Linked DNA regions of Bradyrhizobium sp. AZCC 1610. The protein of the gene in region 1 interacts with the protein of each later gene in a pairwise test. Links are inferred from orthologs where the notes say so. Each region holds a gene or a part of one and is shown on either strand. Other genes may lie near its edges. The genes, in order: lpdA and odhB.

Evidence for each region.
Region 2: the proteins of lpdA (region 1) and odhB interact in binary tests that used the Escherichia coli proteins (3 or more experiments, as listed by UniProt). The link is inferred for Bradyrhizobium sp. AZCC 1610 from one-to-one orthologs.

What each region holds. Positions count from the first base shown.
Region 1 is NZ_JAZHRR010000001.1:4,905,918-4,914,140, forward strand. What follows is about bases 2,344-5,188. They hold lpdA (dihydrolipoyl dehydrogenase), read right to left. Parts: upstream 4,718-5,188; coding sequence 2,969-4,717; downstream 2,344-2,968. Other genes in these bases: V1279_RS24315 (TAXI family TRAP transporter solute-binding subunit), read right to left, coding at 2,344-2,954; V1279_RS24325 (dihydrolipoyllysine-residue acetyltransferase), read right to left, coding at 4,734-5,188. Also shown: V1279_RS24305 (acetyl-CoA C-acetyltransferase), read right to left, coding at 1-536; V1279_RS24310 (dicarboxylate/amino acid:cation symporter), read right to left, coding at 581-1,951; more of V1279_RS24315, read right to left, coding at 1,980-2,343; more of V1279_RS24325, read right to left, coding at 5,189-6,305; aceE (pyruvate dehydrogenase (acetyl-transferring), homodimeric type), read right to left, coding at 6,330-8,223. UniProt on the Escherichia coli protein: Lipoamide dehydrogenase is a component of the glycine cleavage system as well as of the alpha-ketoacid dehydrogenase complexes.
Region 2 is NZ_JAZHRR010000001.1:7,437,680-7,445,843, reverse strand. The notes cover bases 2,911-5,696. They hold odhB (2-oxoglutarate dehydrogenase complex dihydrolipoyllysine-residue succinyltransferase), read right to left. Parts: upstream 5,030-5,696; coding sequence 3,791-5,029; downstream 2,911-3,790. Other genes in these bases: V1279_RS36440 (2-oxoglutarate dehydrogenase E1 component), read right to left, coding at 5,189-5,696; V1279_RS36450 (SDR family oxidoreductase), read right to left, coding at 2,962-3,708. In the rest of the region: V1279_RS36465 (DUF4337 domain-containing protein), read left to right, coding at 116-706; V1279_RS36460 (hypothetical protein), read right to left, coding at 858-1,388; more of V1279_RS36440, read right to left, coding at 5,697-8,146. UniProt on the Escherichia coli protein: E2 component of the 2-oxoglutarate dehydrogenase (OGDH) complex which catalyzes the second step in the conversion of 2-oxoglutarate to succinyl-CoA and CO(2).

The DNA.
Region 1 (8,223 bases):
GTGGCGAACGCGTCCTGCTCTTCCCGGGAGATCTGCCACTTGGCGGCGATGTTCTCCGCGGTGACCCCCATATGATAGCCGTGGAACGCATCCAGCAGCCCGTCCTTCAGCATGGAGTCGACGAACTTGGTGTCGCCCATCTTTGTGCCGTTGCGCATGTGCGACAGATGCGGCGCCATCGACATCGACTCCATGCCGCCGGCGACGATGACTTTCGCATCGCCATTGGCGATCTGCTGCAAGCCGAGCGCCACCGACCGCAGGCCCGAACCGCAGAGCTGATTCATGCCCCACGCCGTCTTCTCCTGCGGAATGCCGGCCGCCATGGCGGCCTGCCGCGCAGGATTCTGCCCCTCGCCGCCGGATAGTACCTGGCCCAGGATCACTTCATCGACATCTTCCGGCGCGACCTTGGCTCGTTCGAGCGCGCCTTTGATTGCAATGGCCCCCAATTCATGGGCAGAGATCGAGCCGAGCGCTCCGTTGAACGCACCGACCGGCGTCCGGGCAGCAGACACAATTACTACTTCAGTCATGATCAACTCCTCGTTTAGCGTTTCCTGCACTTCCGTTTTCAAGGTCAAGCGACGACTGGCCGGAGCGCGCCTCCCTCCCTCTCGTCATCCGCAATCTTTACGGACTCCGGATCGTCCGCTTCGGCATCGCGCTCCTGGTTTAGACGTTGATGGAGCACTTTTTCATCGAGCGCCCCTTCCCATTTGGCGACAACGACTGTCGCAACGCCATTTCCTATGAGATTGGTGAGCGCGCGCGCCTCCGACATGAAGCGGTCAATGCCAAGGATCAAGGCGATGCTCGCGACCGGAATCGTCCCGACGGATGCAAGTGTTGCGGCTAGAACGATGAAGCCGGATCCCGTGACACCGGCGGCGCCCTTGGATGTCAGGAGCAGAACGCCGATGATGCCGAGTTCTTGCCAGATCGTCAGGTCCGTACCGGTCGCCTGCGCCAGGAAGATCGCGGCCATTGTCAAGTAAATACAAGTGCCATCGAGATTGAACGAATAGCCGGTCGGAATGACCAAACCGACGACCGACTTTTCACAGCCAAGATTTTCCATCTTGGCGATCATGCGCGGCAGTACTGTTTCCGACGACGAAGTGCCAAGCACGATCAGGAGTTCTTCCTTGATATAACGGATGAACTTAAAGATCGAAAAACCGCTAAGGGCAGCAACGGAACCGAGCACGACGAAGACGAACAACAAGCATGTTGCGTAAAACGCCAACATGAAGTTTCCCAGCGAAATTAGCGTCGCCACGCCATACTTGCCGATCGTGAACGCCATTGCGCCGAACGCGCCGATCGGCGCAACTTTCATGATGTAGCCAACGATCTTGAAGAACACGTGGCTCACGACATCAATCAGCCGCAGCACGCCCTCACCGTGTTGACCGAGTGCTTGCAACCCAAATGCAAACAGGATCGCAAAGAACAACACCTGCAAGATTTCGCCATGGGCAAAAGCGCCGACGACTGTCGACGGGATAATGTCCATCAGAAACTGGACCGTGCCCTGGTCCTTCGCTTTTGCGGTGAAGGCCGCGATCGATTTTGTGTCAACGGTCGACAGATCGACGTTCATGCCGACGCCCGGCTTCCACAAATTGATAACGATAAGTCCGATGATAAGCGCGGCCGTCGTTAGCACTTCGAAATAGATCAATGCCTTTAAACCAACACGTCCGACCTTCTTCATGTCGCGCATGCTGGCAATACCATGCACAACCGTGAAGAAGATGATCGGGGCGATAATCATCTTGATGCATTTGATAAACGCATCGCCGAGCGGCTTCATCTGCTCGCCAAGCTGAGGATAAAAATGGCCCAGTAATATGCCGGCTGTGATTGCAGCCAAAACCTGCACATAGAGGTGCTGATACCATTTTACGGAATGGTGACCGCCTGTCGTTGCTGCTGCTGTTGCCATATCTTATTCCTTCCCTAGAAACTGTTTCTCAGTCCGAATGCGCAACCCCAGGCGTAACCCTGCTGCGGTACCAACTGACCGCGCCACCATGAAGCGGAATGAAATTGTTGCGCGTGATGTTCGAGGGGATCGTTTCCGCCGCCGCCGGATGAAATTCGACCATCCGCTCGTTATTGGCGAACACCGTGTCGACGATGGCCGTGACCAGATCGTTCGGCAGATCCTTGTGCGCAACGGCAAAGTTGAACAGACCGACCGTGTCGTACCGGCGCCGCAAAGTAGGATACGAACCCGCCGCGACGACGGATGCCGAGAGTTCCGGCATCGCCAGGCGCAGCGTTGCGATCTCCTGCCGCGTGAGAGGGAGATAACGCACCTTCGCCTTTCGCTCGATATCGATAAGGAACGGAGCCGGCACGCCGGCGCCAACCGCGAGCGCATCAATGCTCCGCGCCACCGACTTCTCCGCGAGCACCACCCAATCGCCGTGAATCAGGGTGGCCTCGATCTTCAGCGCCTTGAGGAACTCGGGTAAGTAGGTGGCGGTGGTGCCGCCCTCGGGTCCGACACCGATGCGTTTGCCCGCGAATTGGGCAAACGATTGAATTGGCGAGTCACTGAGTACCTGAAACTGAAACGGCGTATCGTACATCGCGAACATGGCGCGCATGTTTCGGTATTGCCGTGCTTCGGTCCAGGCAGCGCTGGCGCTCCACGCCTGCAACGCCACGCCTTGCGTGACGAAGGCCAGCTGGATTTCACCGGTCTCGAGCAGCTTGATATTCTCGATCGGGCCGCCGGTCGGCCGTGCCACCACCGCGATGCCGAGTTCTTGCGTGAGCAATCGGGCCAGCCCTTCGCCATAGGCGTAATAGGTGCCGCCTTCCGACGCGGTGCCGAGAGTGAGCACCTGGGGCCAATGAGCCTCCGCCGCCGACGCCAACTTGGGCGGAAGCAGAACAAATGCGAGAAGGATGAGAATTCGCCACGCTCTTGAAATCATGACTGTCTCCAACGTCACTTTTTCTTTTGTGGCGGAAGGTCCGTGCAGTGGCCCTCGAACACCTCGGCCGCCATGCCGATGGACTCTCCGAGTGTCGGGTGCGGATGAATGGTCTTGCCGATATCGGCCGGCTCGCAGCCCATCTCGATCGCGAGGCAGATCTCGCTGATGAGATCGCCGGCATGCGTCCCGACGATGCCACCGCCGATGATGCGGTGCGTCGTGGTGTCGAACAGCAGCTTGGTAAAACCCTCGTCGCGACCGTTGGCGATGGCGCGACCGGAGGCTGCCCATGGAAAGACGGCCTTGCCGACCTTGAGCCCCTCGGCCTTGCACTGATCCTCGGTCTTGCCGGCCCAGGCAACCTCGGGGTCGGTGTAGGCGACGGAAGGAATCTGCCGCGCGTCGAAATACGACTTTTCGCCATGCGCGACCTCCGCGGCCACGTGGCCTTCGTGCACGGCCTTGTGCGCCAGCATCGGCTGCCCAATGATGTCTCCGATCGCAAAGATGTGCGCCACGTTGGTGCGCATCTGCTTGTCGACGTCGATGAAGCCTCGCTCGGTCACCGCGATGCCGGCCTTTTCAGCCCCGATCTTCTTGCCATTCGGGCTGCGGCCGACCGACACGAGCACGAGGTCATAGACCTGCGGCCCGGCAGGCGCCTGCCCGCCCTCGAAACTCACCTCGATCCCGGCTTCGGTCACCTTCGCGCCCATCGTCTTGGTCGTCAGCATGACCTTGTCGAAACGGCCCGCGTTCGCCTTCTCCCAGACCTTGACCAGATCGCGGTCGGCTCCCTGCATCAGGCCGTCGAGCATTTCGACAACGTCAATGCGCGAGCCGAGCGTCGAATACACCGTCGCCATTTCGAGCCCGATGATGCCGCCGCCGATCACCAGCATGCGCTTGGGGATTGATTTCAGCTGCAGGGCGCCGGTCGAATCGACGATGCGCGGATCCTCGGGCAAAAACGGCAGTTTCACGGCCTGGCTGCCCGCGGCGACGATGGCCTTGGCGAACTTGACCGTTTTCTTGCCGCCCGCCGCGATGACTTCGAGATGATGCGAGTCGAGGAAGGTCCCGACGCCGGTCGCAACCTCGACCTTGCGGGCCTTCGCCATGCCGGCAAGGCCACCCGTCAGCTTCTTGATCACGCCGTCCTTGAACCCGCGCAACTTGCCGAGGTCGATCTGCGGCGCTCCAAAGGAGATGCCATGATCAGGCAGATGCCTGACCTCGTCGACCACGGACGCCGTATGCAGCAACGCCTTGCTCGGGATACAGCCGACATTGAGACACACCCCTCCGAGCGTATCGTAACGCTCGACCAGCACGGTCTTCATACCGAGATCGGCGGCGCGAAAGGCGGCCGAGTAACCGCCGGGACCGGCGCCTAGCACCAGCATGTCGCATTCGATATCCGCCTTGCCGGAATAGGATGCCGCGGATGACGTGGCTGGCGGCGGCGCGGTGGCGGCCGGCTGCGACGCCGGCGCGGGCTTCGGCGCCGCCGCGGCGCCTGTGGCCTCCAGCACCAGGATGGTCGAGCCTTCGCTCACCTTGTCGTCAACCTTGACCCTGACCTCCTTCACGACGCCGGCGTGGGACGACGGGATCTCCATCGATGCCTTGTCGGATTCGACCATGATGAGGCTGGTGTCGACCGCGACGGTCTCGCCCGACTTCACCATCACCTCGATCACCGCAACGTCCTTGAAGTCACCGATATCAGGGACCTTCACTTCGATCTGCTGAGCCATGCTGCTTCCCCCGATCTCAGAACAGCACGCGCCGCAAATCGGCGAGCACGTTTGCGAAGTAGACGTTGAAGCGCGCGGCCGCCGCACCGTCGATGACGCGGTGATCCCACGACAGCGACAGCGGCAGCGTCAGCCGCCAATTCGATGTCTTGCCGTCGGAGGAGTGATGCTTCCAGTAACCCTTGCAGACGCCCATGATCGCGACTTCGGGCGCGTTGATGATCGGCGTGAAATAGATGCCGCCGATGCCGCCGAGCGAGGAGATCGAGAAAGTCCCACCCTGCATCTGGTCGGGCTTGATCTTGCCTTCGCGCGCGAGCTTGGCGAGCCCGTTCATCTCCTTGGCAATCTCCGGCACCGATTTTTTGTCGGCGTCGCGGATGACCGGCACCATCAGGCCATTCGGTGTGTCCGCGGCAAAGCCGATGTGCCAGTAATTCTTGTAGACGAGCGTGTCGCCATCGAGGCTTGCATTGAATTCCGGGAATTTTTGCAGCGTCGCTACCGCGGCTTTCACCATAAACGGCAGGAGCGAGAGCTTTACGCCGCTCTTCTCCAGCTCCTTATTCATCGTCACCCGGAATTGTTCGAGATCGGTGATATCAGCCTCGTCGTGGGTCGTTACATGCGGGATGACCACCCAGTTGCGGTGAAGATTGGCCGCGGAAATCTTCTTGATGCGGCCGAGCTCCTTGCGCTCGACCGGGCCGTACTTCGCAAAATCGACCTTGGGCCAGGGCAGAAGATCGATGCCGCCGACGCCGCCTCCGCTTGCGGCGGCTGCTTGCGGTTTGGCCGGCGCCGCTCCGCCCTTGCCGAAGGCCTCAACGTCTTCACGCTGAATGCGGCCGTGATTGCCCGAGCCCTTGACCTTGCCGAGATCGACGCCCAGTTCGCGCGCCAGCTTGCGCACTGCCGGGCCGGCATAGGCGAGCGCGAAGCTCCTTTCGTCAAAGGCGCCGACCACCGCCGTTCCAGCGGCGGCGGCCGGCGAGGACGCAGGCTGCGACACGGGAGGAATGTCGGCCTGCAAAGGTGCTGCCCCAGTTGCGAGCGATAGGATGATCGAGCCCTCGCTGACCTTGTCGCCGGTCTTGACCTTGATCTCGCGCACGGTGCCGGAGAGAGGCGCCGGCACTTCCATCGTCGCCTTGTCCGACTCGAGTGCGATCAGCGGGTCCTCCGCTTTCACGCTGTCGCCGGCCTTTACGAAGATTTCGATAACCGGCACGTCCTTGAAGTCGCCGATATCGGGAACTCGCACCTCGGCAACACCCGCCGGTGCGCTGACCGGCGATGGCGGAGCGCTGACGACCGGGCGCGGCTCGGCCTGCTCCGCGCCCGCGCCCGCGCCCGCGAACTGCACAACCACCGTGCCTTCGCTGACCTTGTCGCCAACCTTCACCACCACCGACTTCACCACGCCATCGCGCGGCGACGGCACCTCCATGGTTGCCTTGTCGGACTCCAGCGAAACCAGCGGATCCTCGGCCTTCACCTTGTCGCCGGGCTTGACGAAGATCTCGATCACCGGGACGTCCTTGAAGTCGCCGATATCGGGAACCTTGATGTCGATCAGACCACTCATCGTTCTGTCCTCGGCTCCGCTGGCTCACACGGTCCAGGGCGCAGCACGCCCGGCGTCGATTTTGTATTTGGCGATGGCTTCGGCCACGGTGGCCGGCTTAATCGCTCCGTCGTCTGCGAGCGCCTTGAGCGCGGCGACGGCGACGTAATGCCGGTCGACCTCGAAGAATTTTCGAAGCTTCACGCGATAGTCGCTGCGGCCGAAGCCGTCCGTGCCCAGCACGACGTATCGACGGCCGGCCGCCTGGACATATTCCCGGATCTGATCGGGGTAGTTGCGCATATAGTCGGTGGAGGCCACGACCGGTCCGGGATGCCCGTCGAGTTGCGCCTCCACCCAGCTCTTGCGGCGCGGCTCGGTCGGATGCAGCAGGTTCCAGCGCTCCGACGCCATGCCGTCACGACGCAGTTCGTTGAAGCTGGTCGCGCTCCAGATGTCGGCGGTGACACCGAAGTCCGCCTTGAGCAGATCTGCGGCCGCGATCACCTCGCGCAGGATCGTGCCTGAGCCGACGAGTTGGACTCGAAGTCCCTTCTTCGCGGTCTCGCCACCGCTCTTCAGGAGATAGAGCCCCTTGAGAATCCCCTCCTCCGCTCCCTTGCCAGCGTCGGCGAGCGAGGGATGCGGATAGTTCTCGTTCATCAGGGTGATGTAGTAATAGACGTCCTCCTGCGCCTCATACATGCGGCGCATGCCTTCGCGGACGATCGTCACGACCTCATAGGCAAAGGTCGGGTCGTACGACACGCAGTTCGGGATGGTGGCGGCGAGAACGTGGCTGTGGCCATCCTCATGCTGCAGCCCCTCGCCGTTCAGCGTGGTGCGGCCGGCGGTGCCACCGAGCAGGAACCCGCGAGCACGCATGTCGCCGGCGAGCCAAGCGAGGTCGCCGACGCGCTGCAGACCGAACATCGAATAGTAGATGTAAAACGGAATCATCGGCACGTTGTTCGTGCTGTAGGACGTCGCCGCGACGATCCAGCTCGACATCGCACCGCCTTCGTTGATGCCCTCCTGCAGAACCTGCCCGCTCTTGTCTTCGCGGTAATACATCAGCTGATCGGCATCCTGCGGCCGGTAGAGCTGGCCGACCGATGAATAGATGCCGAGCTGGCGGAACATTCCCTCCATGCCGAAGGTCCGGGACTCGTCCGGCACAATCGGCACGATGTGCTTGCCGATCGCCTTGTCGCGCACGAGGGTGCCGAGCATCTGCACAAACGCCATCGTGGTCGAGATTTCCCGGTCGCCGGTTGCGTCGAGCAGCCGCTGGAACGTCGACAGCGGCGGAATTTGTAAGGAGGCAGACTTGCGCCGGCGCTGCGGCAGGCTGCCGCCGAGCTTTTCGCGCTGTGCACGGAAATACTTCATCTCCGGGCTGTCTTCCGGCAGCCGGAGGAAAGGCACCTTCGCCAGATCATCGTCGGCAATCGGCACCTGGAAGCGGTCGCGGAAGCCGCGCAACGCATCCTGCGTCATCTTCTTCGCCTGATGCGCGATCATCTGGCCTTCGCCGGACTCGCCCATGCCGTAGCCCTTGACGGTCTTCGGCAGGATCACCGTCGGCTGGCCCTTGTGGTTCACCGCCGCTGCGTAGGCCGCAAACACCTTTTCTGGATCGTGGCCGCCGCGCGCGAGCTTCCAGATCTCGTCGTCGCTCATGTCGGCGACCAGTTGTTTTAATTCATCGTACTTGCCGAAGAAGTGTTCGCGTATATAGGCGCCGCTCTTGCTCTTGAAATCCTGGTACTCGCCGTCGACGCACTCCTCCATGCGCTTCAGCAGCAATCCGCTCTTGTCCTTTTCGAGCAGGCGATCCCAGCCCGAGCCCCACAGCACCTTGATGACGTTCCAGCCGGCACCGCGGAAAACGCTTTCGAGTTCCTGGACGATCTTGCCGTTGCCGCGAACGGGCCCG
Region 2 (8,164 bases), 2.5 Mb from region 1 along the record:
ACGCCCGCACACTCCGCCGACACACTCCCGTCACATCGATAGCCTCTTAAGCTAACCTCTTGCGCTCGCATTGCGGTTCGGCAATCGTGCGCCGTCAATTTGCAGGAGGGGAATCATGGGCGCACATGAAAGCATGGAGCATGCGGAGCATGCCGAGCACGCTTCAGGCTCGAACAAGAAGATCGCGTTGCTGATCGCCGTGATCGCCTTGTTTCTGGCGCTGTCGGAAACGCTGGGCAAGGGCGCGCAAACCGAAGCCATCAGCAAGAATGTCGAGGCCTCGAACCTGTGGGCGTTCTTCCAGGCCAAGAGCATCCGCCGCACCACGGTTCAAGCCACGGCGGAGCACGCCAAGCTCAGCTTGGGCACCATCGGCGATGATGCTGCGAAAGCGGCCTTGCAAAAGCAGATCGACGACTGGAACAAGACCGCGGCGCGCTACCGTTCGGAGCCGGAGACCGGGGAGGGTTCAGAACAGCTCGCCGCACGCGCCAAGCATGCCGAGCACGAGCGCGACCTCGCTACCGCAAAGTATCACCACTACGAAATCGCCTCGGCCGCCTTCCAGATCGGCATCGTGCTGGCGTCCGCCACCATCATCACCGGCATGATCGTGCTGGCCTGGGTATCAGGCGCACTGGCGGTCGCAGGCATCGCGATCACCGCGCTTGGCCTCTACGCGCCGCATCTCTTGCATCTGCATTGAACTTTCGCGGAGCGGTTAGCAACGCGCTCTCCTGTCATGCCCCGCTTTAAGCGGGGCATCCAGTACGCCGCGGCTTCTCGACTCAAGCACTACTGTCTCTGGGATACTGGATCGGCCCGTCTTCGAGCCGGGCGATGACAAGAGAGGAGCGTCACCGCGCTTCGTGCACGCTCTTGCGAAAGCGCGCAATCAGCCGCAGCGTGCGTGACGACCAGCCCTCGCCGTCGCCACGCAGCATTTCCCGGATGCGCTGCTTGACCGGCTGGACCAGGGCCGCCGCCTTGGCGCGCATCGCCATGATGAATTCATAGGTCTTCCTGAACCACGCCATTTGCAGGAGCTTCGCGCGCGTCACGTCGAAGATGAACGCGGTGACGCCGACGCCGACGAGTTTGCCGAACACGATGACGACGACGGCGCTCAGCCAATATTCATGCGCCAGCAGCCAGAGGCCGACCAGCTTGAGCGGAAACAGCGGAATCACCGGCACCGCGAACACGATCAGCGTCATCGCCGGCGACAGCGTATCGACGCGACCGGACAGCCATTGCTTGAAGGCGCGCAGCGGGATCAGCGCAACGATGCGCTCGACGATCGGCTCGAGATGATCCCACAGCCAGGCTTCGATCAGGAAGATGACCGCAAGCAGGACCCAGAACGGCTGTAACAGGCGGCGCATCATCGATCGTAATCGCTGGAGCGGAATGACGTCATTGATTGGTCGCTTCGCTCCATCTGTTTGTTCAAAGCATGATCTTTCTGGGAAACCGGATACCCGCTTCTTCATTCATGCTCTACCCGGCAGGCTCCGGGTTCCGATCACATATGGATGGCGCGTTTGCCGGCCGCAAGCGCGGCTTCCTTGATGGCTTCCGAGCGCGTCGGATGGGCATGGCACGTGCGCGCCAGATCTTCGGCAGAACCGCCAAACTCCATCAGAACGCAGGCTTCATGGATCATTTCGCCGGCTTCGCGGCCGACGATGTGCACGCCGAGCACGCGGTCAGTTTTCGCATCCGCGAGAATCTTCACGAAACCGTCAGTGGTCTGGTTGACCTTGGAGCGGCCGTTGGCGGTGAACGGAAATTTGCCTGACGTGTATGCCACGCCCGCCTGCTTCAGCTCTTCCTCGGTCTTGCCGACCGACGCCACTTCCGGCGTGGTATACACGACGCCCGGGATAACATCGTAGTTCACGTGGCCCGCCTGTCCCGCAATGATCTCGGCGCAGGCAACGCCCTCGTCCTCCGCCTTGTGTGCGAGCATCGGGCCCGCCACCACATCGCCGATCGCGTAGACGCCCTTCACGCTGGTCGAGAAATGTGCGTCGATCTGCACGCGCCCGCGATTGTCGAGCGCGATGCCGGCTTCCTTGAGGCCGAGCCCTTCGGTGTACGGCACGCGGCCGATACAGACCAGCACCACGTCGGTTTCGAGCGTCTCTGCCGGTCCGCCGGCGGCCGGCTCGACACTGGCCTTCAACATCTTGCCCGACGTATCAACGCCGGTCACCTTGGCGCCGAGCTTGAACGCAAAGCCCTGCTTTTCGAGCATGCGCTGGAATTGTTTCGCCACTTCGCCATCCATGCCGGGCAGGATGCGGTCGAGGAATTGCGACGACCATGACCTCTGCCCCGAGCCGGCGCCACACCGAGCCGAGTTCGAGGCCGATCACACCGGCGCCGATGATCAGCATTTTTTCCGGCACTTTTTCCAGCGACAGCGCGCCGGTCGACGACACGACGCGCCTCTCGTCGATCTCGATGCCCTTCAGCCGCGCGATATCGGAGCCGGTGGCGATGACAATATTTTTGGTTTCGACCGTCTGCGCCTTGCCGTCACCGCTGACCTCGACCTTGCCGGCGCCGACAATCCTGCCGGTGCCGTAAAGGACGTCGATCTTGTTCTTCTTCATCAGGAACTCGACGCCCTTGACGTTGCCGTCGATGCCCTGCTGTTTGAAGTTCATCATCGCGGGCAGATCGAGCTTTGGCGCGGAGACGCTGACGCCCATCTTGGCAAAGGAGTGCGTGGCCTCCTCGAACATTTCGGACGCGTGCAGCAGGGCCTTGGACGGCATGCAGCCGACATTGAGACAGGTGCCGCCGAGCGTCGCATCCTTCTCGACCACGGCGACCTTCATGCCGAGTTGCGCCGCGCGCACCGCGCAGACATATCCGCCCGGGCCGGTGCCGATAACGACGAGATCGTAGGTAGCCATGATGAAGTCCTGTAGCTGAGAAACGTGTCAGGTATTACCGTCCACCCGAGACATCAAGGATGGCGCTGGTGACGTAGGACGCCTCGTCCGAGATCAGCCAGACGATGGCGTTGGCGATTTCATCCGCGGTGCCGACGCGCTGCATCGGCACCATGTGCGCCAGCCGGTGCGCGCGGTCGGGTTCGCCGCCGGAAGCATGAATCTCGGTATCGATCAGCCCGGGCCGGATCGCGGCCACGCGAATGCCCTCGCCGGCGACTTCATGGCCAAGGCCGACGGTGAAGGAGTCCACCGCGCCCTTGGACGCCGCATAATCGACATAGGTGTTGGGAGAGCCGAGTTTCGCCGCGACCGAGGAAAGATTGACGATGACGCCGCCCTCGCCGCCCTTGCGGGTCGACATCCGCTTCACCGCCTCGCGCGCGCACAGGATGCTGCCGGTGACGTTGACCGCCATCATGCGCTGGATGCGCTCAGCCGACATGTCCTCGACCCGCGCCGAGGGCCCGACGATGCCGGCATTGTTGACGAGCGCGCCGAGCGTTCCGAATTCGTCGGCAGCGGCAAACAGCGCGAGAATGTCCGCCTCGCTGCCGACGTCGCATTTCACGGCAATCGCCTTGCCGTTCTTGCGCTCGATCAGCGAGACGACTTCCTTCGCCGCCGCCTCATTGCTGGCATAGCCGACCACGACGCGAAAGCCGCGCGCGGCCGCGGCGAGCGCGGTGGCGCGGCCGATGCCGCGGCTACCGCCGGTGATCACAACAACCTTGTCCGTCACATCAGCCCCCACAAGTCGGCGCGCATCGATCCATGGCTCGCAGCGCCGGCCTTTCGCACCGGCGCGGGCAAAGCCGGTGGCGTTAGAGATCCAGCACCAGGCGTGCTGGGTCTTCCAGGCTTTCCTTGACACGCACCAGGAAGGTCACCGCCTCCTTGCCGTCGATCACGCGGTGATCGTAGGACAGCGCCAGATACATCATCGGGCGCACCTCGATCTTGCCGCCGACCACCATCGGCCGCTCCTGGATCTTGTGCATGCCGAGGATGGCGGACTGCGGTGCGTTCAGGATCGGCGTCGACATCAGCGAACCGTAGATGCCGCCATTGGTGATGGTGAAGGTGCCGCCCTGCATCTCGTCGATCTTGAGCTGGCCATCGCGGGCTCGGCGGCCGAAATCGGCGATCGACTTTTCGATGTCGGAGATCGACTTGTGGTCGCAGTCGCGCACCACGGGCACGACCAGGCCCTTGTCGGTGCCGACGGCGACGCCGATGTGGTAGTAGTTCTTGTAGATCAAATCGGTGCCGTCGATCTCGGCATTGACGGCCGGGATGTCCTTCAGCGCCTGCACGACGGCCTTGGTGAAGAAGCCCATGAAGCCGAGCTTGCTGCCATGCTTCTTCTCAAACACATCCTTGTATTGTGTGCGCATCGCCATGATGTGGGTCATGTCGACCTCGTTGAAGGTTGTCAGCATCGCCGCCGTGTTCTGCACGTCCTTCAGCCGCCGCGCGATGGTCTGGCGCAGCCGCGTCATCTTCACGCGCTCCTCCCGCGCCGCGTCGTCGGCCGGCGAAGGCGCCCGCACCTGCACCGATGCCGCCGGCTGATTGACCGGGGTCGGCGCGGACGCCGCCTTCTCGATCGCTGCCAGCATGTCGCCCTTGGTGACGCGGCCGTCCTTGCCGGAGCCCGGAACGGTCGCGGTATCGATGCCGCTCTCAGTGGAGAGTTTTCGAACCGACGGCGCCAGCGGCGCATCCGATGCCGCAGCCTTCGGAGCCGCAGCAGGCGCGGCGGCTGCGGGCGCTGCAGCCGGGGCGGCGGCCCTGGCGGGCGCGGCCGACTTGGCGCCACCGGCCGCACCGACATTGATCTGCCCAAGCAGCGCGCCGACGGCGACGGTCTCGCCGTCCTTGGCTGCGATCTCGCCGAGCACGCCGGCAGACGGCGCCGGCACCTCGATGGTGACCTTGTCGGTCTCAAGCTCGACCAGGGGCTCGTCCACCGCGACGGCGTCGCCGGCTTTCTTGAACCAGCGGCCGATGGTGGCTTCCGTCACGGACTCGCCGAGCGTCGGAACACGAATTTCAGTCATGGTATGGTTTCCTCAGTAACCTTTAGCAGTCTCAAATTCCAAGGCTGTCATCGCCCGCGAATGCGGGCGATCCAGTACGCCGGGACGGTCGTGATCGAACTTTAGTGGCGCGGCGTACTGGATGCCCCGCCTTCGCGGGGCATGACGAATGGTGATTTCCTAGTTCAGCGCCTCATCCAGCATCGCCTTGAGCTGCGCCTGGTGCTTCGACATCAAACCGGTGGCGGTTGCGGCCGAGGCGGCGCGGCCGGCGTAACGCGGACGCCTGTTCGGCGCATGGATCTGGTTCAGCACCCATTCGAGATAGGGCTCGATGAAGTGCCACGCGCCCATGTTGCGCGGCTCTTCCTGGCACCAAACCACTTCGGCGTTCTTGAAGCGGGCGAGCTCGTGCACCAGCGCCTTCAGCGGCACCGGATAAAGCTGCTCGACGCGCATGATGTAGATGTCGTCGATGCCGCGCTTTTCGCGCTCCTCATAGAGATCGTAATAGACCTTGCCCGAGCACAGCACGACGCGGCGGATACTGTCGTCCGGCGTGAGCTTGATCTTCTCGTCGGGCAGCATCTGGGCGTCATCGTACAGGATGCGGTGGAAGGTGGTGTCCGCCGCCAGCTCGTCGAGCTGCGAGACCGCGCGCTTGTGCCGCAACAGCGACTTCGGCGTCATCAGGATCAGGGGTTTACGGATTTCGCGATGCAGCTGGCGCCGCAGCACGTGGAAGTAATTCGCAGGCGTAGTGGGATATACCACCTGCATGTTGTCTTCGGCGCACATCTGCAGGAAACGCTCGAGCCGCGCCGAAGAATGCTCCGGTCCCTGCCCTTCATAGCCATGCGGCAGCAAGCAGACGAGGCCGGACATGCGCAGCCATTTGCGCTCGCCCGACGAGATGAACTGGTCGAACAGCACCTGCGCGCCGTTGGCGAAGTCGCCGAACTGCGCTTCCCACATCGCCAGCGCCTTCGGCTCGGCCAGCGAATAGCCGTACTCGAAGCCGAGCACCGCCTCTTCGGACAATAGCGAGTTGATGACCTCGTAATGACCCTGGTCGTGGCCGAGATGGTTGAACGGCGTGTAGCGGCTCTCGTCTTCCTGGTCGATCAGCACCGAATGGCGCTGCGAGAAGGTGCCGCGCTCGGAATCCTGTCCCGACAGCCGGACGTGACGGCCTTCCTGCAGCAGCGTGCAGAACGCCAGCGCCTCGCCGGTCGCCCAGTCGATGCCGACGCCGTTGTCGATCGCTTTGGCGCGGTTTTCCAGGAAGCGCTGGATGGTGCGGTGAACCCGGAAGCCGTCCGGCACCTTGGTGATCTTGCGCCCGATATCCTTGAGGATGTTGACATCGACGCCGGTGACGCCGCGGCGGGCCTCCTCTTCCTGATCGGCCGACTTGAAGCCGGCCCACTTGCCATCGAGCCAGTCAGCCTTGTTGGGCTTGTAGCCGGAGCCCGCCTCGAGCTCGGCATCGAGCCGCGCGCGCCAGTCGGCCTTGGCCTTCTCGACCTCGCCCTCGGTCATCACGCCGTCGGCGATCAGCCGCCTGGCGTAGATTTCCAGCGTCGACGGGTGCGAAGCGATGCGCTTGTACATCACCGGCTGGGTGAACGCGGGCTCGTCGCCCTCGTTGTGGCCATGGCGGCGATAGCAGAACATGTCGATCACGACAGGCTTGTGGAATTTCTGCCGGAACTCGATCGCGACCTTGGCGGCGAACACCACCGCCTCCGGATCGTCGCCGTTCACATGGAAGATCGGCGCGTCGATCATCTTCGCCACGTCGGACGGATAGGGCGACGAGCGCGAATAGCGCGGATAGGTGGTGAAGCCGATCTGGTTGTTGACGATGAAATGCAGCGAGCCGCCGGTGCGGTAGCCCTTCAGGTCGGACAAGCTGAAGCATTCCGCCACCACGCCCTGGCCGGCGAACGCCGCGTCGCCATGCATCAGCATGGGCAGCACGGAGATGCGCATGTCCGGCGGATCGCCGTGCTGGTCCTGCTTGGCGCGAACCTTGCCGAGCACGACGGGATCGACGATTTCGAGATGCGACGGGTTCGCGGTCAGCGACAGATGGATCTTGTTGTTGTCGAACTCGCGGTCGGACGACGCACCGAGATGGTATTTGACGTCGCCGGAGCCTTCGACCGCGTCCGGGTTGGCCGAGCCACCCTTGAATTCGTGAAACAGCGCGCGATGCGGCTTGCCCATGACCTGGGTCAGCACGTTGAGGCGGCCGCGATGCGGCATGCCGAGCACGATCTCCTTCACGCCGAGATTGCCGCCGCGCTTGATGATCTGTTCGAGCGCCGGAATCAGCGATTCAGCGCCGTCGAGGCCGAAACGCTTGGTGCCCGTGAACTTGAGATCGCAGAACTTTTCAAAACCCTCGGCTTCAACCAGCTTGTTCAGGATCGCGCGGCGTCCCTCGCGCGTAAAACTGATTTCCTTGTCCGGACCCTCGATGCGCTCCTGGATCCAGGCCTTCTGCGCAGCGTTGGAGATGTGCATGAACTCGACGCCGAGCGTCTGGCAGTAGGTGCGCTCGCAGATCGCGACGATTTCGCGAAGCGTGCCGTATTCGAGGCCGAGCACATGATCGAGGAAGATCTTGCGGTCGAAGTCGGCTTCGGTGAAGCTATAGGTGCGCGGATCGAGCTCTTCGCGATCGCGCTGCGCTTCGATGCCGAGCGGATCGAGCTTGGCGTGAAAATGACCGCGCATGCGGTAGGCGCGGATCAACATCAAGGCGCGGACCGAATCGCGGGTCGCCTGGTTGACGTCGGCGGCCGACAGCTCGGCGCCCTTCGCCTGCGCCTTGGCGGCGAGCTTGGCGCCGACCGCCTTCTCGACGGTGACCCAGTTACCATCCAGCGCCGAGGTCAGCTCGTCGCGCGGGGTGAGTGGCCAGTTGTCGCGTCCCCAGGAGGGGCCCTCGGCGTGCTTCTGGACGTCGGCGGGGGTGTCTTTCAGGCTCTTGAAGAATTCCTGCCATTCGGCGTCGACGGACGCCGGGTCCTGCTCGTAGCGGGCATAGAGGTCGTCGATGTAGGTGGCGTTGGTGCCTTGCAAAAATGAGGAGAGAGCAAATGCTGCGTTCGCGTCCTGGCGAGACATGATGGCGTCCTGGTGATT